Regions from separate parts of the Peribacillus frigoritolerans genome, predicted to be linked through region 1. Evidence: riboswitches for the same ligand, from Rfam matches in the RefSeq annotation. Region 1 holds a riboswitch; each other region holds the start of a gene.

Region 1 (7,871 bases):
TTCCGTTATGGTTGCTTCTCCGTGGTTCTCTGAAGTGAAATTACGTAATGTTACATGTGGTGTCGCAATCAGTTTCGTAGCGTTTGGATCGATTTTTTGAAATGTTTTGCTGAAGTTCAAATTATAAGAATCGATACCGCTTCCTCCGTTACCTTGACCAGCATACACATTTCCTAAGTCATCTCTAATGGACAACTCCACATAGGCTTCATCCCATTTGTTTTTGACTGAGTCGGACACTTCTTGATGATAATCAACCACAAAGGACATTGGCGAGATCGATAGTTTTTCGACGGATACTTTTACACCGTGTTGATTCACACTTTTATTGATGACCTTCTCGTTGCTTTCAGTTGCCTTTAGAGAGAAGGCAAAGTCCCAATTTCCTTTTATCTCTTTATCCGTGTCGGTAATACTAATGCTGTTTATATCCCAGTCTATATTTACCTTATCTACTTTAAGATCTTCTAAGTTACTAACCGTTAATAAGCCTACATATTTTTTATCAGCTACTTTTGAAATTCCATCCGATCCTCCTTGGGCTTTCATTTCTTTTATATTCGGGCTGGGAATAAAGAATGATCCGTCACCCAAATCTTCTTCGCTTTCTATAGTATAAGTGATGGTTACCGTTTTTCCGTCATAAATGGCGTCATTTATCGTGAAAGTAAGGCCATTGCTTTCTTCAGTAAGGCCAATTTCGTTAGAGTAGGCCTTATAATCACTATAAAGACCCTTTCCATTATTCTTGATATCATCGGAGAGACCTGAGTTTTCATTACTAAAATAGCTGAAAATATCTCCTATCAAAGGAATGCTTTTAGCAGAAGCGGTAAACGAGAGTCCAATCGTTGCGGTGGATAACCCGAATATAATAGAAGCAGCCAGAACATTCTTTTGCCAGCGTTTCATTTTTTTCTTCTTGCTTATTGATTTTTTTAGGGTTCTTTTGACTTTAGCTTTTTCTAGTTCGCTGACTTCTATTTCCTTAAATTCAGTTTCGTCTATGTCTATATCATTTAATAATTCATAAATATCCTTCATACGACACTGCCTCCTAACTTAAGATTCGTAGCTTTTTGACTTAGCTTCTTTTTTCCCCTATAAATTCGATTATCTATTGATGCTTTGGTCAACCCGAGTTTTATCGAGATATCCTCATTTTTTAAACCAAGAAAGTACTTCATGATAAAAATATCCCGATCTACAGGTTCTAAAAGGTCAATTAACTGAAGCAGTTCTTTTCTGTCTTCCAGTATAATCAGTTCGTCTTCTGCAGATTTTTCTGGATCTACTTCTGTGTAACCTGATGTAAGCTCCATTTTCTTCATGGCTTTTCGGTAATAATCAATCGCTTTAAACTTAGCGATCGCACAAATCCATTTTCTGAAATCAGTTGTATCCCCATGGAACTTTATTGAATTGTTCCAGATTGAAAGAAAAATATCATTGATGCATTCTTCCATGACACCGTCGTTCCTAAGAGGAGAGAGAACCTTATATGTTACCCCCTTGATTAGTGGCAAATAGGTATCCACTATAAATTCCAATGCGTCTTCTTCTTGGCGTTGCAACCGCTCGATAAAATTTTTATTCGTAGACTTCATGACATGATTCCCCTTGTTTTTTGTAAAAGCTTTTACACTTTATACAACGTATATAAAAATATTTATTCTCAACTTTTTTGGGGTTTTTATAGAAATTAGTAGATACGATGGTTCCATTAAAATTTGGAATGATATGGTATAGAGGGTATCAAATTTTGTCAGTATGCGACAGTGTTATCCATATAAACGGTTTTCAATATATATTTATCAGGGAGGATAAGCCCTTGGTTTTCTTGAATGATATATCAGGCCGCATATGCTTAGCGTTTTTTTGAAAGGATGAAAGAATGATGGATATATACATTGAAAGGCTTAATGAACGGGATGCACAAGCGTTATTTGCATTTGAATGCAATAATAGAAGGTTTTTCGAGCAAACAGTTCCAAGCCGGGGAGATGATTATTATAGCTCTGGAACGTTTGGAATCAGGCATAAGGAATTATTAAAAGAGCAAGAAGATGCTATCTCCTCTTTTTATTTGATTAAGGATGGTTCAGGCATAATCGTCGGCAGGATTAATCTTGTGGATATCGACCCTATTAAGGGGACGGCTCATGTCGGTTATAGAATCGGTGAAGCGTTTACGCAAAAAGGGATTGCGAACGAAGCTTTAAAGCTTTTGGTCAATCTGGCGCCGGAATTAAATGTGACTCAAATACATGCCAAAACGACAAGCGACAATATCGCTTCCCAAAAGGTTTTAGTGAAAAACGGTTTTGAACGGATTTCGATTAATGAGGAAATTAGTGCGGATACTGGTCAAAAGCTAACTTTCTACCATTATAGAAAGAATCTATAAATCCATATTCCTCTATTAATAGACCGCATTCCCATTTTTTTAATTGTGAAAAGATGGGGAGTATACTATACTAACGTTGTATTTAATGTTTGGAAAATTTTGCGAAGTTCATATATTTGCCGCTGGGTGCCTTTGTGTGAACAAAGGGTAACAGGGAATCGGGTGCAAATCCCGAGTGGTCGCGCCACTGTAACCAAGGAGTTTTCTTTCAGGATGTCACTTGACTCAGTCAGGGAAGACGAAAGGAAATGTTGATTTGGAAGCCAGGAGACCTACCCAGTGAGCATCACCAATTTTTCCTTCGCTGAGAGGAGAGGTGTTCGAGAGTAAGAAAAGGCGGACTTAGGTCCTTCCGTATTTTTTGGCCTATACTCGTAACTCCATTCTTTGTTAAAAGGATTGGGGTTTTTTTGTGTGTTTTTTTGAAGGAGGATATCATCATTGGAAGAGTCATTGGTTAGAAGCTCATTGAAAGAGAATGAGGATATGCTTGACCATTTTGAGAGAAATGCCAAGCGCAGGTTTCGTTTCCTGATATTTTTCTTGCTGTGCATTCTTTTATTATCGATTACATTCGCTGTTACCCTTGGGCCAGTTAAGATGTCAGCAATAACGGTTTGGAAGATCGCCTTAGGGCATCTTCCTTTTATCGGTGATTCTCTGGAGGTGAATTGGAGTATCGCACAAGAGCGGATCATTTGGGATATCCGTCTGCCCCGTGTATTGCTCGGTGCGGTGGTAGGTGCGGGATTATCCGTAGTGGGTGTCGTCATCCAGGCCTTGGTGCGCAATTCACTTGCAGATCCGTATATCCTGGGCATTTCATCTGGTTCTTCTGTTGCGGCAACCCTTGTCATTCTTTTTGGGGCGCTGCCTATATTCGGACAATATGCGTTATCATTCGGTGCATTCCTGGGGGCCATGGCTGCGATGCTTTCCGTTTATTTATTGGCTCAAGTGGGAGGGAGAATTCAAACGACAAGGCTGTTATTGGCGGGTGTAGCCATATCGATGATCATGTCTGCCGTCACTAATTTCATTGTCACTCTTGCACCAAAAGATTCCGGCATCCGTGAAGCGATGTTTTGGATGATGGGCAGCTTAGCGGGTGCAAAATGGGAATACATACCGATTCCAGCGGTTGTGGTGCTTGTGGTTTCATTGTTCCTTATCGTACAATCCCGCTCCCTTAATATCTTATTGATGGGCGAAGAAGTCGCCGCGACGCTCGGAGTCAATATGGAAGCCTTCCGTAAAGTTCTGATCATCATTACGTCCCTTGTTACGGGGACAGTTGTGGCTGTAAGCGGTTCGATTGGGTTCATCGGTCTGGTAGTACCACATTTAGCCCGGCTATTGGCCGGGACAGACCATAAACGTGTTCTTTCATGCAGCATATTGATTGGCATGATCCTCGTCATTTGGTCAGATGTATGTGCCCGGCTGGTCCTGGCACCTCAAGAACTTCCGATTGGCGTTGTCACCGCACTTTGCGGAGGGCCATTCTTCATTTGGCTTTTGCGGCGAAGTTCATATTCATTTGGAGGTGGGGGCAAGTGAGATTAGCTATTGAAGAAGTATCCTATTCAATTCTGGACACTCCTATCATTGAGGAAATAACCCTTCATATAAAAACTGGGCAGTTCGTTGGGCTGATCGGCCCGAATGGGAGCGGGAAATCCACACTATTAAAAAATGCTTCCCGGATTTTGGAGCCGCATACGGGATCTGTTCACCTCGACGGCCGTGACCTTTACCGGCTTTCACAGAAACAAACAGCCCGGGAAATGGCGGTTGTCAGTCAGGAAACATCCCTGACCTTTGACTTTAGTGTACAAGAGATGGTTTGGATGGGAAGGCATCCTCATAAGCGGTTATTTCAGGGAGATACGGAGAAAGATAGACGAATCGTCAATCATGCATTAGCTCGCGTCGAAATGAGTGGATTTGAAGACAGGAGTTTCATGAGTTTGTCGGGTGGTGAGAAACAACGTGTCCTCATAGCACGCGCCCTAGCCCAGGAAGCGAACATCATCATCCTGGATGAACCAACGAATCATTTAGACATCCGGCATCAGCTCCAATTGCTGGACCTTGTTAAAAAGCTGGACGTTACCGTCTTGACGGCCCTGCATGATATAAATTTGGCAGCCATGTATTGTGATCATATATATGTCATCCAAAATGGCAAAGTGATCACATCCGGAACACCAGAAGCTGTATTGACGACAAAAATGATAAGGAAGGTGTTCGGGGTGGAAACGGAAATCGGCATACACCCCATCACGCAAAAGACGCATATCACCTTTTTAGCACATATATAAAAAAAACAATAGATATGAGGGGAAAATATATGACTGGTTACCGAAAGATTTTGTTAAGCATCAGTTTTTTTTTGGCAATGATGATATTGGGCGCTTGCAATAACTCCGAGGAAGCTTCAAAGGACGGAGGTAAACAGAGTGAAAAAAGTGGAAAAGAAACGGTGGTCATCAAGAATCTGGATCATGAATTCACCTATGCAGAGGCCCCAAAACGTGCGGTTTCGCTAAATCAGCATGCGACGGAAATCATGCTTGCATTGGGGTTGCAGGATTCAATGGCAGGTACGGCTTATTTGGATGACGAAATTTTGCCAAAGTATAAAGATGCCTATGAAACGGTGCCTGTGCTTTCCAAGGAATACCCTTCAAAAGAAGTTTTCTTTGAAGCAGAGCCGGATTTTGCATATGCTGGCTGGAAAAGCGCCTTTACGGAACAAACATTAGGAACCGTCCAAGAGCTGAAAGAAGCCGGAATCAATACATATATCCAAGAGTCTTCCAATACGTCAACACCGACTATGGAAGATGTGTATAAAGATATTGAGAATATTGGCCGCATCTTTCATGTAGAAAAAAAAGCAGCGGAAGTCATCGGAGAGATGCAACAGGATATAAAAGAAACTACAGCAAAAATCGAAAGTGCAGGCAAGCCCAAAAATGTTTTCGTATATGACAGCGGTGAAGAAGTCCCGAGAACGGCAGCGAAAAATAATTACATGACAGGGATCATTTCCATGGCTGGCGGCCAGAACATTTTTGGCGATACGGAAGGGGGATGGCCTGAGGTCAGTTGGGAAGAAGTCGTCGATCGGAATCCGGATGTCATTGCCATCATTGATTACGGAGATATCCCCATAAAGCAAAAAGAAGCATTCTTATTAAATAAAAGTGAACTGGCGGATGTACCGGCCATTCGAAATAAAGCGATCATTGTGCTTCCTCTTTCAGCGGGCGCGGAAGGGATTCGTGCACCACTAGCCTTACGGACAGTAGCCGAAGGACTCTATCCCGAGAAGTTTTGAACCCGACCAGGCGGATGCTGAACAAATGACCCGAATAATCGACACGAATGAAACGTGTCCTTGTTCGGGTTTTACTATATCCAATTAGAAGGATAATAGGATCGGTTTCTTGAATTATTTGTATGGCAGATCATAGTTCGTAAGAATGAAGATTTCAGGTGAAAGGAGAATGTAATATGATAGAAGGTTTATATGAAGCCCATTTACCAGTCAAGAACCTGGCCATCTCAATGGATTTTTATAAGAAAATAGGCTTAAAACTAGCTTGGAGGGATGAAGATACTGCCTTCTTTTGGATAGAGGAAAACAAAAGCTGGGTCGGCTTATGGGAAGGGAAAGAATATCAAACTCCATACCACCCTTCACTAAGGCATATCGCCTTTCGGGTAACTTATGATAATATGAAAAATTCATTAAATTGGCTAAAATCCCTAAAAATTGAAGTCGTCCCTTTTGGAAAAAGGACAACGATTGAACCTTTTGTGCGTCCGAACCAAGGAAACGCTTCCGTCTATTTCAATGATCCCGATGGCAATAGTCTGGAACTTATGTGTTCGATAAAAGTCCCTGATGCATATAAGCATATGACCGAAAAACTATCACTTGAAGAATGGGAAGAACTAAACTCTTAAATGATAACAAAAAAATCTACCAGTATGAAGGTTTTATAGAAGGAAGTGTAAGTATTGTTTAATCAATTAACGAATAACGATAGTATCCTTAATCAATTACGTGCAGACTGTGAGAATTGTTTTGGTTTGTGCTGTGTAGCTTTGCCTTATGCAAAATCTGCTGATTTTGCATTTGATAAAGATGGAGGTACACCATGTTCAAACCTGCAATCCGATTATCGTTGCGGCATCCATGAAAAACTCAGAGCAAAAGGGTATAAAGGCTGCACGGTATATGAATGTTTCGGTGCCGGTCAAAAGGTATCTCAACTCACCTATAATGGAAACGATTGGAGGAACAACCCAGAGTCAGCAAAGGAAATGTTCGAAGTTTTTCCTATTATGCAACAACTTCATGAAATGCTTTGCTACTTAAATGAAGCACTGAATTTAGAAGATGCGCAACCTCTTTACCGAGAATTGCAGGCGGCTTTTGAAGACACGGAATATCTCACTAAGCAAATTCCAAAGTCTATCATGGACCTGAATGTACCAGCTCATAGAGAGATCGTTAATGATTTACTTCTGCGCACAAGTGAACTGGTTCGTGCAAAGGTTTCATTCAAGAAAAATAAAAAAAAGCAGAACAAAATAGGTAGGGGTAGTGACCTGATTGGTGCAAAGTTGAGAGGTGCTGATCTTAGGGGAGCGAACTTAAGAGGGGCTTTGCTTATTGCATCTGACCTCAGAGAAGCCGACATGAGAGTGACGGACCTTATCGGTGCAGACTTTAGGGACGCTGATTTAAGCGGTGCCGATCTCACCGGAAGCTTCTTTATCACACAAGCACAGATTAACTCGGCTAAAGGCGACACGAAGACAAAATTACCGTTCTCATTAAGTATTCCCGATCATTGGAGGTAGAAGGATAGCCAAGATTGAAGCTAGCTTTCATGAAAGAGCAAACGAATAAGATAATTGTTTAATTCACGAGTAAAGCGTCAAACTCACGAGTAAAAGTGCGAAACTTCATGAGAAAAAGCGTAAAAATTGCTTTAATCCGAAGCTTTTACAAAAAGTGAACTCTACTAATATGCGATTCTTCATTAGGAAGGATCGTCTTTTAAAATTGGGCGGAAAATTTTCATTTTTCCATTTGACTCTGACGTTGCGTAATACCTTAATGTAAATGATATCGAAAGGAGGTAAGAAGCAGTGGCAATGAAAGTGAAGGAGCTAGCCGATTTGGTTGGCATTAGTGTGCGGACACTGCATTATTATGATGAAATCGGGTTATTATCGCCGGAGGAAATAACCGATGCAGGTTATCGCCTTTATTCGAATGATAATCTTGAGATGTTGCAGCAAATCCTGTTTTTCAGGGAACTTGGCATGCCATTAAAGGAAATAAAACAAATGATAAAAAGCTCTTCGTTTGATAAACAAGATGCGTTAATGCAACATCAAAAAATGTTGCTGGAGAAACGCAGTCAGCTCGATAAATTAA
Region 2 (7,871 bases), 2.5 Mb from region 1:
GATAAAAATACTTGTGCATGCGGCACAAGATATAATGTATTCGCAATGCTGTCCAGAAGCGACCTTCGAAAGATCAGGTTCAAGCATTATAAAGAAGTGACATGTCCTAAATGTAAATCCAGTATCATTGATAAGGGTTAGCCCCTTAACACTGGTATGGGGTTCCGGTTCCCTACTTTTTCACCCTCACCACTTCCTTGTATGAAAAGAAGGAAGATATAGTTCCGGTAAAAAACTCTCTTACCTCATGCCCAATTGTACTGACACAGTTAAAGCACTATCTTTTTTTAATATATGAATAGTAAATGTACGGTCAGCCCTATAACTGGCTCGATTGATATAAATCATCATGAGATTTATAAGTAATCATTAGATTCTATCTCGTTTCACTACCTTCTAAAACCCATGTCTAGAATGCAAAGCGAGTAGTTATGAAATAGATCCCTACCGTTTTACTCCATTCCTTAAAGGGAATTTTATAAAAGCGTGTAGAAGCCCATTACGTCAAAAATGGCCAAGCCATTTTTTCGGAAATCCATTTCGACTGACATTATTACATGAACCTTTATGCAGACATAATAAATGATCCAGCTTACTAGTGGTACCGCCTACCTTCATATGATAATCGACTTCCCTCACATGATAACTCAAGCACCTTTTTAACCAATTCTTCTCTCTTAAAGCATTTTACCCCCATTTGATAAGAAATGAATAACCCACGACTTGTCGTTTATATTATCCATATAGATAGAAAGAACGGCTCATGCTATAATTTAGTGCATTTAAAAAAGAATTCAATACACATATATAAAAGAAAGAAGGAGTGTTTCTTTGAATACATCTGCATACAAACAGGAATGGTTCGGCAACGTTAGAGGAGATGTTCTATCGGGAATTGTCGTTGCCTTGGCATTGATTCCGGAGGCGATTGCCTTTTCGATCATTGCTGGCGTTGACCCAATGGTTGGTCTATATGCCTCATTCTGCATTGCCATCGTCATCTCTTTCGTCGGCGGGAGGCCGGGAATGATATCGGCTGCCACTGGCGCAATGGCACTCGTCATGGTCGACCTTGTTAAAGATCATGGCTTGAACTATTTACTTGCTGCAACAATATTGACTGGTTTGCTGCAAATTTTACTAGGGGTTTTAAAAATCGGGAAATTAATGAAGTTCATTCCGAAGCCGGTCATGACTGGTTTTGTGAATTCTTTAGCCATCTTGATTTTCACGGCACAGCTCACCCATTTCGTGGGCGAAACATGGATCATGTATGTCATGACAGCCGTTTCATTAGCTATCATTTATCTTTTTCCGAAGATCACGAAAGTCATACCTTCACCACTTGTCGCCATCATATTCATGACGATCGTTGCAGTTACCACGGGGGCTACGGTGCGAACGGTTGGGGATATGGGGCAATTGACCGAAGCGCTTCCGATGTTCATGCTTCCAGACATCCCTTTGACCTTCGAAACTTTGGCGATCATTTTCCCTTATTCCATTGCCCTTGCGTTTGTTGGGCTGCTTGAATCGTTATTGACAGCTCAAATTGTCGATGAGATGACTGACACGGACAGTAATAAAAATAAGGAAGCCAAAGGCCAGGGAATTTCTAATATCATCGCCGGATGTTTTGGCGGCATGGCAGGATGTGCGATGATCGGCCAATCCGGTATCAACATTAAATCGGGTGGAAGGGGCCGGCTCTCGACATTTGTAGCGGGCGCATTCCTTATGGTATTAATCGTGGTATTGAATGTTGTACTTATTAAAATACCGATGGCTGCACTTGTCGCAGTCATGATCATGGTTTCAATCGGGACATTTGACTGGTCTTCCCTAAAGAGGCTCACTATAGCTCCTAAGTCGGATGCAGCCGTGATGATCGTGACGGTCCTCATTGTCCTTTATACACATGACTTATCAAAAGGGGTATTTGCCGGAGTGCTTTTGAGCATGATTTTCTTCTCGGCTAAAATTTCTAAAGTGGCAGTAGAGAAAACGGAAAACATCCAGGCTAAGAAAATCACTTATCGTATCAGCGGACAAATATTTTTCGCTTCTGTCCAGGACTTTGTTTCGAAGTTCGAGTTCAAGGAAAAAGCTGATGCAATCGTCATCGACTTCACCCATTCTAAAATTTGGGATGCTTCAGCAGTCGGTGCTGTTGATACGGTTATCCTTAAATATCAGCTTCTGGGAATTCCTGTCCAAGTCCAAGGGCTCGATGAAGAAAGTTCGTCATTGCTTGAAAAACTCGCCACCTCAGAAAGTAAAATATCTTGAAGAAGTAACATTCTGCTGAATAGAAACTTTTCAAACCGACAAAATAGATAACATGAATCATTTCCTTTTGAAAGGAGCGAAAAGCATGACACCCGAGCAGGATTATACAGCAGCAAATCTGTCACCGGATTTATTGAATGAACTGAAAAGCTTTGAAAGCAAACTAGGCGAGGAAGCCAATAAAGAATTGATTGTCATCGCCTATGAAAAAGAAAAGGAAGCCTTGAATTAAGAAAAAAGACTCAAACACCCTTAATGGATGGTTGAGTCTTTTTTTTGCATGTACAGAGAAAGGATGCCCAAATTTTTAATGAGCATCCCTTTTCCTTTATTACTTGCTGAATACGTCCGTTAAGACCGGCACGATTTGTTTTTTACGCGATACAACGCCTTCTAAGACGGCGATGTTGTTGTTTAATGACACGTCGTATGCTTTTTCCACTGCATAAGCTGCTTTACCAAGAGCCAAGGCAACAGAATCATTAGTCAAGATATCCGTTACGACGAATAGGAATAAGTCCAATTCCTTCACAGCGATTACCGCTTCAATCGCCGCTTCCAATTCAGCTTGCTTAGCAAGGACCTCGTTCGGATCAACAGCATTTACCTGTGCTATCTCCACTTTAGCCATTCCCATGGAGAATTCCTTTGCATCAAGAGTGATAAGCTGAGCAATCGTTTTGTCGCTCAAGTCAGCTCCCGCCTTCAACATTTCCAAGCCATATGTTTCAGCGTCGACTCCCGCAATGGCAGCCAATTCCATAGCTGCTGCAACGTCTTGCTCCGTGCATGTAGGTGATTTGAACAATAAAGAATCGGAAATGATGGCAGACAGCATAAGACCTGCGATCGCTTTAGGAACTTCAATGCCGTTTTCTTTATAAATTTTATTTAAAATGGTTGCCGTACAGCCAACTGGTTCCGCACGGTAATATAAAGGATCGCTTGTTTCGAAGTTAGCGATACGGTGATGGTCGATAACTTCCAACACACGGACTTGGTCAATATCTTCAGCACTTTGCTGGCGTTCGTTATGATCGACCAGGATTACGCCATCAGCTTCCCCTGCCACTTTTTCCACAAGACGGGGAGCGTCGAATTTGAATTGGTCCAATGCATATTGCGTTTCACCATTCACTTCACCCAGACGAACTGGTTCAGCGTTGATACCTAACTGCTTTTTCAGATCTGCATAAGCGATTGCTGAACAGATTGTGTCTGTATCCGGGTTTTTATGTCCAAAAACTAATACTTTTTCCAAGATTTTATCCCCTTTTTCATAAATATTTTTCCGCGAATCCCCTCACCGCAATAAGGGAGAGCCACCTTTACTAGACACTTTATTTTAACACAAAATCCAGTAAAATCAGCGCTTGAATTATCCATTCCCCAATAAAATCTTTCATTACTTCACCCTCTGCCATCACTTTGTCAATAGATAAGGGTTGGTTTTTTTCAAATATATTAGTTGAATTATCATCGTATATGGCTTACGATAATATAAGCAGAAATACTAGATATTGATTACATAAACAATACCAATAACTATATATAGAATTTTTTATAATCCAAGGTGCCAGTGATGGCTGAAAAGGGAATCCGGTGTAAACCCGGAACTGTCCCCGCAACTGTAAATGTGACGAAATGAGAAACCCACTGTATAGCTCTCTATACGGGAAGGACTCAAAGTAGGATGATCATGAGTCAGGAGACCTGCCTTGAATTTTTCACGTTTCTTATTCTTCGGGGATTGAGATGATGAAACGATAGTATAACGGCTATTTTTTCATGGCTCTTTTATTCTATCGTTTGATCCGCTCAATTCTTTGGGCGGTTTTTTTATTTTAGCGGAAGTTAACAAGGAGGATTATTAATGACTCAAACATATAACTCTACCATAAGTGAAAATGACACAGAAACGAAATCCATCCAGCTTGAGATGTTATCGAAGGAATTCGAAGGCCGTCTCGATATGGAAAAGTTCAAAAAGCGTTTTACAAAATGGCTTGATCGCAAAAGTGACTCAACCGAAGAACAGGCATCAAAAAAACTGATTCAGCTCGCTCTTGAAGGTGTGGATATCGATGCTCCGGATTGGACATTCGTTGCTGCAGCAGAACTGTTGAATACAATGTATAGGGATGCACAAGCCAATCGAGGTTATGAAGGCAAGAGTTATGGCCCATTCTATGAGCTGATCACAGAACTCTCCCAGCTTTCGGAAGGTCAGCGTTATCCAATTTATAAACCAGAACTGCTATCTTCATATACAAAAGCGGAAATTGAGGAATTGGGTTCGGTGATCGACCCGGAAAAAGATAAATTATTCTCTTACATAGGCATCTACTTATTGAACGACCGCTATCTGGCCCGCCCAAAAAAGGACAAGGTCTACGAATTGCCGCAAGAACGTTTCATGATCATCGCGATGGAAATCATGCGAATGGAAAAAACGGAGCACCGCCTGCAACTTATAAAAGAAGCATACTGGGCCATGTCCAACCTTTATATGACCGTTGCGACTCCTACACTCTCCAATGCAGGTAAAACACATGGACAGTTAAGCTCTTGCTTTATCGACGCAATTGAAGATTCCATTGATGGCATCTATCTATCAAACTACGATGCAGCAAAAGTATCTAAATTCGGCGGCGGTGTCGGCCTTTACGTTGGTAAGGTTCGCTCGCTTGGTTCTGATATCCGGGGTTTCTCTGGAAACAGTTCCGGCACGACGCCCTGGATTCGACTATTCAACCAGACAGCGGTAAGTGTCGATCAATTGGGGCAACGTAAAGGCGCCATCGCGATTTACTTGGATGCCTGGCATAAAGATATCATGAGCTTCCTCGATTTAAAGACACAAAACGGGGATGACAGATTAAAAGCACATGATATTTTTACAGGCGTATGCATACCGGATTTATTCATGGAGGCTGTGCGCGACAGAAAAGAATGGTATCTTTTCGATCCGCATACCGTTAAGCAAACCCTTGGATTTTCACTTGAAGATCTTTATGACGAGAAGAAAGGCGAAGGAAGCTTCAGGAATCATTATGCACTTGCTGTCGAGGCCGCAGAAAATGGCACGCTTCCAAACTATAGCTTTGAAAAAATCAATGCGATGGACATCATGAAAAGCATCATGATTTCTCAATTAGAAGAAGGCGTACCGTATATGTTCTACCGCGATGAAGTTAATCGGAAGAATCCCAATAAACATAAAGGTATGATTTATTGTTCTAACCTTTGTACGGAGATTGCCCAAAACCTAAGCCCTTCGACGATCACGGATGAATATGAAACAGAAGATGGAGATGTTGTTGTGGTTCGTAAAAGCGGCGATTTCGTTGTCTGCAACCTTTCATCCATTAACTTGCCACGAGCGGTGGGCAGCGATGTTTTGGAAAGATTGATTCCCATTCAGATCCGTATGCTGGACAATGTCATTGATGTGAATAATCTTCCTGTCAAACAAGCATCCATCTCGAACAAACGTTACCGGGCAATTGGTTTAGGAACGTTTGGATGGCATCATTTACTTGCCACACAGAATATTTATTGGGAATCCGATGAGGCTGTTCAATATGCCGATGCTTTATACGAAAAGATCGCTTACTTAACAATCAAGGCATCCAACGAATTGGCCAAGGAAAAAGGATCATACCCATATTTTGAAGGATCTGATTGGCATACAGGGGACTATTTCGAACTGCGTGACTATACAGATCAAAAATGGATGGATTTAAAAGCAGACGTGCAGGAACACGGGACCCGTAATGGATATTTAATGGCGATTGCCCCCAATTCATCGACAGCCAAAATCGGTAATTCCACGGATGGCATCGACCCTTTGTATGAAATTGAATTTTACGAAGAAAAGAAAAACTTCAAATTCAAGGTGACCGCACCAGGCTTGACGCCAATTACGTATGAATATTATAAAAAGACGCGATTCAATTTGGACCAACTGGAAAGCATCAGGCAAAATGCAGCCCGACAACGCCATATTGACCAAGCAATCAGCTTTAATCTGTATGTACACAATACAATCAAAGCGAAGGTCCTGTTGGATATCCATTTAACTGCATGGGAAAGCGGGTTGAAATCAACGTATTATGTTCGTTCGACTTCTTCCGAATATGACAATGCCTGCGAAAGCTGTTCAAGTTAATGACAATCATGACCCAGTAATCTATTCTTAAAGGAGTTTTCACGAATGACCAATCATATCAAAAAAATTCGGATGCTTGAACCGACGCATCCAACCAAGGCAACCGGTGTTTTCAAAGGAGAAGCTTCAGGCTTCCTCCTTTGGAACGATATTCAGTATGAAAAATTCTATGATACCTATACACAGCTCATCAATAACTTTTGGAAGCCTTCGAGCGTGAACATGATTCAGGATAAAAAGCAGTGGGGCGAATTGGACGAAGATATCCAGGATGCTTTTCTCGATATCCTTACGATGATTGCTGGAATGGACAGTCTTCAAACGCCCACATTAGTAGAAATCCTTCGGTACATCAAAGATCCGGCGGCAAAAGCTATCCTGGCCAACATGGCCCAGCAGGAATCGATCCATAATGAATCTTATTCCTATATCCTTGCTTCCTTGATTCCGGTAGGCAAGCAAAAACAGCTTTTCGACCGCATCAAAGAACATCCTGAAGTGATTAAGCGTAACCAACCGATCGTTGATGCTTATCAAACGTTCGTGGACGATCCCAGCCCACAGCATTTATTCGAGGCATTGATCCATTCAACGAACCTTGAAGGGATTTATTTCTATCTGGCTTTCGCCTTTTATTATAATTTAGGTCGCCAAAATCTAATGACCGGTTCCGCTACGATGATATCCTATATTCACCGCGATGAAATGGTCCATTTCGATTTCATTGGAATGCTCATTCAAATCTTGATGTATGAATATCCTGAGTTAAATAATGAAGAAAACACGAAGTTCATCTATACAACGATTGAAAAAGCAGTCGAACTCGAAAAGGAATGGTCTGAATATATGCTCGAAGATATCCAAACCAAAGCCGATCTTGATTTGGAAGAATTCAATGAGTACATCGAATATATCGCCAACAAACGGTTACGTATGCTAGGCCTTGAAAATTTGTATAAAGAGTATGGCGAGAACCCGATGCCATGGATCAAAACGTTCGATGATGAATCCATCGGACTTACCAAAACCGATTTCTTTGAACAGAAATCAAGGACATACAGTCAAGTAAATGCCAGCAATGGGTTCGATGAGCTGTAAAGTTGCCATTGTCTATCATTCTGCCGGCGGCAATACAAAAGCGCTTGCTGAAGCCCTCGCTTCCCTTATACCTGAAGCTGGACTATTTCGAATGGATGAATTCGATTTACGTACATTGCCGGATTACGATGCATTGATCGTCGGCACCTATACATGGGGCAATGGGGAGCTTCCCGCTAAATCAGCAGCCCTTTATAAAGAACTGGAACAATTGCCTATTGCTCATCTGAAAACGGGAGTCTTCGGCACTGGTGAAACCAACTATAATCATTTTTGTGGGGCGGTCGATCATTTCCGGGACATGTTATTTGCC
Region 3 (7,871 bases), 450 kb from region 1:
ATTTTATGAATGCCTCTTGCGTTGGTCACCAGAATTCCCCGTTCCTCTATGGCTTTAAAAGGCATTAATTCCATCCCTGCACTCATGACCATGATCCATTTCAAGTTCGCAGCTTTTTCAATGATTTCTTCAGTTAAGTCTTCACCATATGTAATTAAGATTTCCGCTTCACGAAGCGGCCCACCCGTCCATCCTTTTTGATAAATGAAGCCCAAGTCAGGAAAAGCTTCCGTCATCTTCTTTTGGATGCCTTCATTCGGAATGACAGTTGAAAGTATTAACATGTTTATCTCTCCCTTTTAATTAACATAAAAAAAACACGGGCTCTATGTGTCCCGCGCAACTTTCTCTGAGGAGGTATTCCCTTAATAAAGCATATTCAGGTGTCCCCTTTTTGAGTTGGACAAAAGCCTTAGCCTTATTAAAAAAGGCTTTATTTTAAGGAATTTGGGTTTAATGCATCTAATTCAGGCAAAATGAAAACGCCATCCCTTCTGATCAGGACGTCGTCAAAGAAGATGTCACCACCCCCATATTCGGGCCGCTGAATCAAAACCATATCCCAATGAATCGATGATCGGTTTCCATTATCCGCTTCTTGATAGGCAAGTCCAAGAGCCAAGTGCAGACTCCCGCTTATTTTCTCATCGAACAGGATATCATCCATAGGTTCCAATATGTATGGATTGATTCCAATTGCAAACTCCCCGATAAATCGGGACCCTTCATCAATATTCAGAATTCGGTTCATTTCAGAGTCACGATCGGAAGTAGCTTTAATGATTTTTCCCTTTTCCAAGTTTAATTCTATGTCACTAAAGGTGAATCCTTCATAGGTTGTTGGTGTGTTGAAGGATATCCTTCCATTGAGACTATCTTTTATGGGTGCCGTAAACACTTCCCCATCCGGTAAATTCTTTTTTCCGGCACATATGACGGCCGGCATACCTTTGATGGAGAAGGTCAAATCCGTTCCTGGCGAGACGATCCTGACATTGTCAGTTCGTTCCATCAATTGTTTTAACGGTTTCAAGGCCGTCTCCATTTTCCCGTAATCCATGTTGCATACATTCAAAAGAAAATCTTCGTACCTGTCGAAGGTCATGCCGGCTTTTTGCGCTAATGCGTTGGTGGGATAATTAAGCAAGACCCAACGTCGGTTGTTTACATAGAAAAGAGTGGGGGAATTCATAGCCTCCCCTTGAAGACGGTGCCTCTCGATGGGAACATCGGTCATTCCCACATCGTTTTCCTCCCCGGTGATGATGATGACCGCATCGATATCCTTATATTTCTTCAAGGCCCATTGCGAAGAGGTGTCAAGTTGTTCCTTTACATTCCCTTGTAACAGGTGGCGGCTTATTTCATCGTCTTCGAGTTCTACATATGGGTAAGCACCCACTCTATAAATTTCATCAATCAGCTCTTTCAATAATGGTTTCGTGTTGATATGGCCCCGTATGAGGATTCTCTCTTTTGGCTGTAATTGTATCGAATGATGAATCAGCCTGGCTGCAAGCTTCGTTATTCGCTCATCCTTCATCTGCCTGTCCCTTATTTTTCGAGGTCACGAAGAGTTTCAAGAGCTTCTTCGACGTGGCCTTTGACTTTTACTTTACGCCATTCTTTGACTACCTTACCAGACTTATCAATCAGGAAAGTTGAACGTTCAATGCCCATATACTCCTTGCCGAAGTTCTTTTTCAATTGCCACACATCAAATGATTCAGCCGCTTCATGATTTTCATCAGCCAGCAGCAGAAAAGGCAATCCATGTTTTTCGATGAATTTTTCATGACGTGCAGCTGGGTCTGGGCTGATTCCAATGATGACAGCGTTCATTTCCTCAAATTGCTCATTATGGTCCCGGAAATCACAGGCCTCCGTCGTGCAGCCTGGCGTCATGTCTTTTGGATAAAAATATAAAACAATATATTTCCCCTTAAAATCCGATAGGGACACCATTTCACCATTGTTTGCAGGGAGCTTGAAATCAGGTGCTTTTTCTCCAATTTTAACTGTCATATTGAACCCTCCATTTCTTTCATTATGGTAAGAGTACCCAATAATCGAAAGAAACACAACTTTCATTTATCCTTCCTATCTTTGTGCTCCAAATCAATCACCGTCCGGATCACGAACGCTGCCGGCAGTGTATAACCGATGAAAGCCTGAATCGTAGCTATCATCCTCCCCATGCCAATCGGGGCTATATCTCCATACCCTACAGAAAACATCGTCATCGCACTAAAATAAAAAGAAGTCTTCAACTGTTCATAGAAAGTGCCATCCAATCGATTGCCCATATCAAGAATCACCGAATGATTCTGAAGTTCGTATAATAAATAAATCAGTGCAAATCCAACTAATATCGTCGCATATAAATTGCCTAGCCACAGCATATCCTCCAGAGAAAACTTCTTTCCTCCCGACTCAACAAGAAATAACGTACGAATGCTCATCACCATGCAAAAAATGATTCCTGCAATCAAGATGTAGAAAGTCATCCCCCACGCCCCATTTCAAAACGCCACTTCCTCTATACATACTCCCTGTCCAAACAATATATTCTTTTTTAGGAACAGACCCTTATCACCTACACACCTAATAGCCGCATACTTTTCCTGAATCTTTTTTTCATGTTGACCCTTTTGGTCGGATATGTTAAGATTGTCTAAATTTTTATAATAGTTTTTATTTTATAAATTTTTAGCCTGCAAACAGTTATCAAGGCAGGTTTTGTCAAATTTCATATGTGGAAATAGGTTCCTAATTTTAAATTAGGATTAAAAGGGAAGTCCGGTGTAATTCCGGCACGGTCCCGCCACTGTAATGGGAGTGTTAGCGCCATCCAATATGCCACTGATCAACAGATCGGGAAGGCCCGTCGCTAATGTTAATCCCTAAGTCAGGAGACCTGCCTATTTCGACAACACTGTTTTAACCTACGGGAGATAGGGAGGTGTTAGGGACCTTATAATTTTAAGGGGCATTTTGCATGCCTCTTTATTTTAAGCATTTCTAACCATCTCTTTTGACGGTTAGGAATGCTTTTTTTATTGCTCAATTAAATGAATATAGGAGGATGGGAATATTGAAAAGCAGTAGTTTGGGTTACCCTCGAATCGGGGAAAATCGTGAATGGAAACGTACATTGGAGTCTTACTGGTCCGGTAAAATCGATGAAGCAGAATTTACGGCACAGCTAAAAGCCATCCGTTTAGGCAACTTACAAAAACAGAAGAAGCGAGGCATTGATATTATTCCTGTCAACGACTTCACTTGCTATGATCAAATGCTCGATATGTCCGTCATGTTCGGTCTTGTTCCTGAACGTTATTCAGCCTATGAAAGCGGAAGCGTCCCCCTTTCCGTTTATTATTCAATGGCTCGCGGAAACAATGATGAAGTAGCTTCCGAAATGACGAAATGGTTCAATACGAACTATCACTATATTGTCCCTGAATTAAAGGTGCCACAGCTGACGTTAACAGAAAACAAACCACTTGCAGCATATCGGGAAGCCAAGGAAAACCTAGGGATTGAAACGAAGCCCGTATTGATCGGTCCTTATACTTTCATCTCCCTTTCCAAAGGCTTCAAAAAACAAGATATCCCTGGCATCATCCTGAGCCTGCTTCCCCTATACACGCAAATCCTGCGGGAGTTGGAGCAAGAAGGCGTGAAGTGGGTTCAAATGGACGAACCTTCACTTGTTTCATCGATTTCCAAAGAAGATATGCAAACTGTTACTTACCTCTATGAAAAACTGAATGAAGCAGCACCAAACCTGAACATCATGCTACAAACATACTTTGATGCCGTGGAACATTACCAAGAAGTCATCGAATTACAAGTCCAAGGAATTGGTCTTGATTTTGTACATGACAAAGGAAGGAATCTAAGCAACCTGGAAGCATTCGGCTTCCCGAAGGACAAAGTGCTTGCTGCAGGTGTGATTGACGGAAAAAACATTTGGCTTTCTGATTTATCGAAAAAAATCCAATTGATCGAGACTCTTAAGACAATTGTAGCCGAAGACCAAATCTGGCTTCAGCCCTCTTGTTCCCTGCTTCATGTCCCGGTGACAGTTCGTAATGAAACCGCCCTTTCAAAAGAAGCGAAAGAGGCACTCGCTTTCGCTGATGAGAAACTTGAGGAAATCACACTCTTGGTCAAAGGGAATAATCAAGGCTTTGAAGCAATTGCCGAAAAAGTCGATGCCAATAAATTCACGCTTCAAACGTTAGCAAGTTCAAATGCCCGGAATCACGGAACTGTACAAGCCAATGTCGAAAAGGTTAAAACCAGGACCGCAGCCCGACAGCTTCCATTTAAAGAACGTTACCAAAAACAACAGGAATTTTTCAAATTGCCTTTTCTCCCTTCGACTACGATCGGCAGCTTTCCGCAAACATTTGAAGTTAAACAAGCACGCGGGAAATTCAAAAGAGGAGAATGGACCGCTTCGCAATATGAAATATTCGTTAACGAAGAAATTGGCAGATGGATTGAAATCCAAGAAGAAATCGGTTTGGATGTCCTTGTTCACGGGGAATTCGAACGGACGGATATGGTTGAATACTTCGGCCATAAGTTAGGCGGATTCGTCTTTTTAGAAAAGGGTTGGGTACAATCCTATGGATCCCGCTGTGTGAAACCACCAGTCATCTACGGCGACATCCATTTCATCGAACCGATGACAGTCAGGGAAAGTGTATATGCACAATCACTGACGAAGAAGACGGTAAAGGGAATGCTTACAGGTCCTGTTACGATTTTGAACTGGTCATTTGTCCGTGATGATATTTCCAGGGAGAATGTTTGCTATCAGCTGGCGCTCGCTTTGGAAAAAGAAGTCATTGCATTGGAATCCGCTGGAATCAAAATGATTCAGGTTGATGAGCCTGCACTTAGAGAAGGTCTGCCATTGAAAAGAAGCGATCGCGACGAGTATTTGAACTGGGCTGTGAATTCGTTCTTGATATCCACATCAAGCGTGGAGGATACAACCCAAATTCATACGCATATGTGCTATTGCGACTTCAACAGTTTCATGGATGTCATCTCCTCCCTGGATGCCGATGTAATTTCCATCGAAACATCCCGTAGCCATGGGGAGCTTGCTTCCGCATTCGAGGAAAAAACGTATGAAAAAGGCATTGGTCTGGGTGTGTATGATATTCATAGCCCGCGTGTGCCGGCAGTGGAAGAAATGGTAGATATGATTGAACGTGGGATCAAGGTATTGGATAAAGACCAGTTTTGGATCAATCCCGACTGCGGACTGAAAACAAGGGGTATCCCGGAAACCGTCGCTTCCTTGAAAAACATGGTCGAAGCAGCAAAAATCGTCCGTGAAAACCTTTTAGCAAAAACAACAGGCAAATGATTGAAAAGAACGTTGCCCATCCAATACAGCAGTCCCGGACTTTTTTAACCGACCTTGTTTTTCCACCGGATACAAATCATCACAATACCATCTTTGGCGGTAAAGTAATGGCCTATGTTGATAAAATAGCCTGCATTTCAGCTATGCGCCATTGTCGAAAACCCGTTGTGACTGCTTCAAGCGACTCTTTTGATTTTTTGGCCCCCATCAAGACGGGGGATGCGATCAACCTTGAAGCTTATGTTACCTGTGCCCATCGCACATCAATGGAGGTATTCGTGAAAGTGGAGCGCGAGAACCTATTAACAGGCGAGAAACAGCTTACGGCCCGTGCTTTTTTAACGATGCTGGCCATTGATGAAGACGGTAAGCCGACAAACGTACCACAGGTCATTCCGGAAACCGAAGAGGAAAAGCAGCAATATGTTCAAGCACAAGCAAGATATATTGAAAGAAAGAATAAACGCAACTAAACAAAAACCCCTTCAACATGAATGCTGTTGAAGGGGTTTCTTTCAGTTCCCTGCCCCGCGGTACCTCTTCACTCCCTGATTCCATATGAATACGGATATCACGAAAAAGGCTACCCCAATTACAGGTGTGGCAAATGCATATGCATACCACTCTTCCTTTCTAAGGAAATAAGATGCCGGATAAACACCAACAAACGCGAATGGCAGCACCCATGTTAGGACAAAACGAATGACCTTATTATAAATATCAACAGGATAGCGCCCATAGTTCCCGATATTATACATCATTGGCATGATGGAGGTTTTCGCATCCGACCAGAAACCAATGCTTGCTATCGAAACGAATATGGCTGCATAAGCAAGGGCCCCGCCTATTGCAAAAATGATGAAAAGAATCGGGTCATACCACGCAAGCTGCAGATCCAATGAAATCCCCGAATAGACTATAATGATCAAACCGGTCACAACACCAAATAACGCTTCAAGCTCGATTCTTTCTAAAATGACTTGAAACAGGCTATGTATCGGTCTTGTTAATATCCGGTCCATTTCACCTTTGACGATATAACGGTCATTAAAATCCCAGATGTTGAAAAAGGCTGAAAAAAGGGCGAATGGGATAAGGAAAAATCCATAAATGAATATGATTTCTTCACGGCTCCATCCGCTTAAAAATTGCGTATGTCCAAAAACGACTAAGATAAATACTAGATTCACGACCTGATTCAGCAGGTCAGATAGGATTTCCATGAAGAAATCGGCTCGATATTGCAGTCTTGTTTTCATATATTGACTCACATATTGAAAAAACATCGATACATAAAACATCCCGTCAACCTCCTTGAATAATCAGCTGTTTTTTTGCGACTATCCATAAAAGCTGAATCGGTATTATGAGAATGATGCACCAAATTAACTGCTGTAAAAGCGCCATGCCAATTTCGCCTGAACTGTACCCATTCGTAAAAATCATGCTTGGTACATAGCTGATCCCTTGAAAGGGTAAATATTTCATCACTTCCTGCGCCCATATAGGATAGAAACTGATGGGCAGCAGCAGACCGGAAAATAAATCAATGATAACCCTTTTAGCGCGGATTAATCCGGCATTATTATATAAGAAAAAGGTGGTGATTCCCGTCAATAAGTTGATTTGTGTATTGATGATGAAGCTGAACAGTAAGGAAATGCCGAACATCCCCCACGTAGCCGGCTCGTGCGGCAATTCGATAGGAAAAATGAAAGCTACCAGCAGCATCCCCGGAATCGAGAAGAAGAAGAAACGGAATATCCCTTCCCCAAGCCCTTGCATCGTTTTCATGCCTAAATAGTTATAAGGCCTTATCATTTCAATGGCAACCTTGCCGTCTTTAATCTCAGTGGCGATTTCGCGGTCAATATTATTGAAATAAAAAGCGCGCGCCATCCATGCAACCGCGACATAGGTTGTCATCTGCATGCTTGTAAGTCCTTCGATGGAGCTTTTTTCTCCATATATCGCATTCCATAAGAAATAATAAGCACCGATATTAATGCTATAAATTAAAATGCCGGTATAATAATCCGTTCGATACGCAAGCATCATTAAAAAACGCATGCGGATCATGGCAAGATACTTCCCCATGGCCCTCCCCCTTCTTGATAGACACGTTGTTTCTTAATGATAAGAGAGTCAGACAGTGCCTTCTTCGTAAATATTGCGAACGATCTCTTCAATGGACGTTTCATGGATTTTGATGTCTTTTATTTTAAAATGAGATACGACAGCTGAAACAAGCTGTGAAATATGATCACTTTCTTCTTTCAACAAGGCAATGTAAGTTTGATTTTTCTCATCATAAACCCAGTTAGCGGTAAATGGGAGCGCTAATGATTGTAATTCCTTCAATGCGATCGGCTCGATGAATTGAAAATGGATCTGTTTTTCCTCAGCCCAGTTATTTTTCAAACTCTGCAATTCCCCATCATAGATGATTTGTCCTTCATCAAGCATGATTACACGCTCA

What was found. Region 1 has a riboswitch for cobalamin ahead of ABOA58_RS21165 (FecCD family ABC transporter permease). Riboswitches for the same ligand answer to the same signal wherever they lie in the genome.
Region 2: it holds a riboswitch for cobalamin, as region 1 does, so the genes downstream of both, ABOA58_RS05925 (ribonucleoside-diphosphate reductase subunit alpha) here and ABOA58_RS21165 (FecCD family ABC transporter permease) in region 1, are expected to answer to the same signal.
Region 3: it holds a riboswitch for cobalamin, as region 1 does, so the genes downstream of both, metE (5-methyltetrahydropteroyltriglutamate--homocysteine S-methyltransferase) here and ABOA58_RS21165 (FecCD family ABC transporter permease) in region 1, are expected to answer to the same signal.

What each region holds. Positions count from the first base shown of each region.
Region 1 covers NZ_CP158190.1:4,317,309-4,325,179, reverse strand. Annotated here, with positions in the region: gene ABOA58_RS21180 (DUF4179 domain-containing protein) at 1-1,044, opposite strand, end outside; gene ABOA58_RS21175 (sigma-70 family RNA polymerase sigma factor) at 1,041-1,607, opposite strand; gene ABOA58_RS21170 (GNAT family N-acetyltransferase) at 1,898-2,407, shown strand; cobalamin riboswitch at 2,515-2,701, shown strand; gene ABOA58_RS21165 (FecCD family ABC transporter permease) at 2,894-3,967, shown strand; gene ABOA58_RS21160 (heme ABC transporter ATP-binding protein) at 3,964-4,731, shown strand; gene ABOA58_RS21155 (ABC transporter substrate-binding protein) at 4,761-5,753, shown strand; gene ABOA58_RS21150 (VOC family protein) at 5,930-6,385, shown strand; gene ABOA58_RS21145 (pentapeptide repeat-containing protein) at 6,440-7,288, shown strand; gene ABOA58_RS21140 (MerR family transcriptional regulator) at 7,580-7,871, shown strand, end outside.
Region 2 covers NZ_CP158190.1:1,199,488-1,207,358, reverse strand. Annotated here, with positions in the region: gene ABOA58_RS05940 (SulP family inorganic anion transporter) at 832-2,289, shown strand; gene ABOA58_RS05935 (hypothetical protein) at 2,375-2,521, shown strand; gene ABOA58_RS05930 (manganese-dependent inorganic pyrophosphatase) at 2,621-3,550, opposite strand; cobalamin riboswitch at 3,844-4,024, shown strand; gene ABOA58_RS05925 (ribonucleoside-diphosphate reductase subunit alpha) at 4,163-6,460, shown strand; gene ABOA58_RS05920 (ribonucleotide-diphosphate reductase subunit beta) at 6,506-7,558, shown strand; gene ABOA58_RS05915 (flavodoxin domain-containing protein) at 7,530-7,871, shown strand, end outside.
Region 3 covers NZ_CP158190.1:4,769,088-4,776,958, forward strand. Annotated here, with positions in the region: gene ABOA58_RS23525 (D-2-hydroxyacid dehydrogenase) at 1-284, opposite strand, end outside; gene ABOA58_RS23530 (aminopeptidase) at 434-1,543, opposite strand; gene bcp (thioredoxin-dependent thiol peroxidase) at 1,555-2,025, opposite strand; gene ABOA58_RS23540 (potassium channel family protein) at 2,088-2,507, opposite strand; cobalamin riboswitch at 2,747-2,939, shown strand; gene metE (5-methyltetrahydropteroyltriglutamate--homocysteine S-methyltransferase) at 3,086-5,392, shown strand; gene ABOA58_RS23550 (acyl-CoA thioesterase) at 5,389-5,865, shown strand; gene ABOA58_RS23555 (ABC transporter permease) at 5,908-6,693, opposite strand; gene ABOA58_RS23560 (ABC transporter permease) at 6,698-7,489, opposite strand; gene ABOA58_RS23565 (ABC transporter ATP-binding protein) at 7,538-7,871, opposite strand, start outside.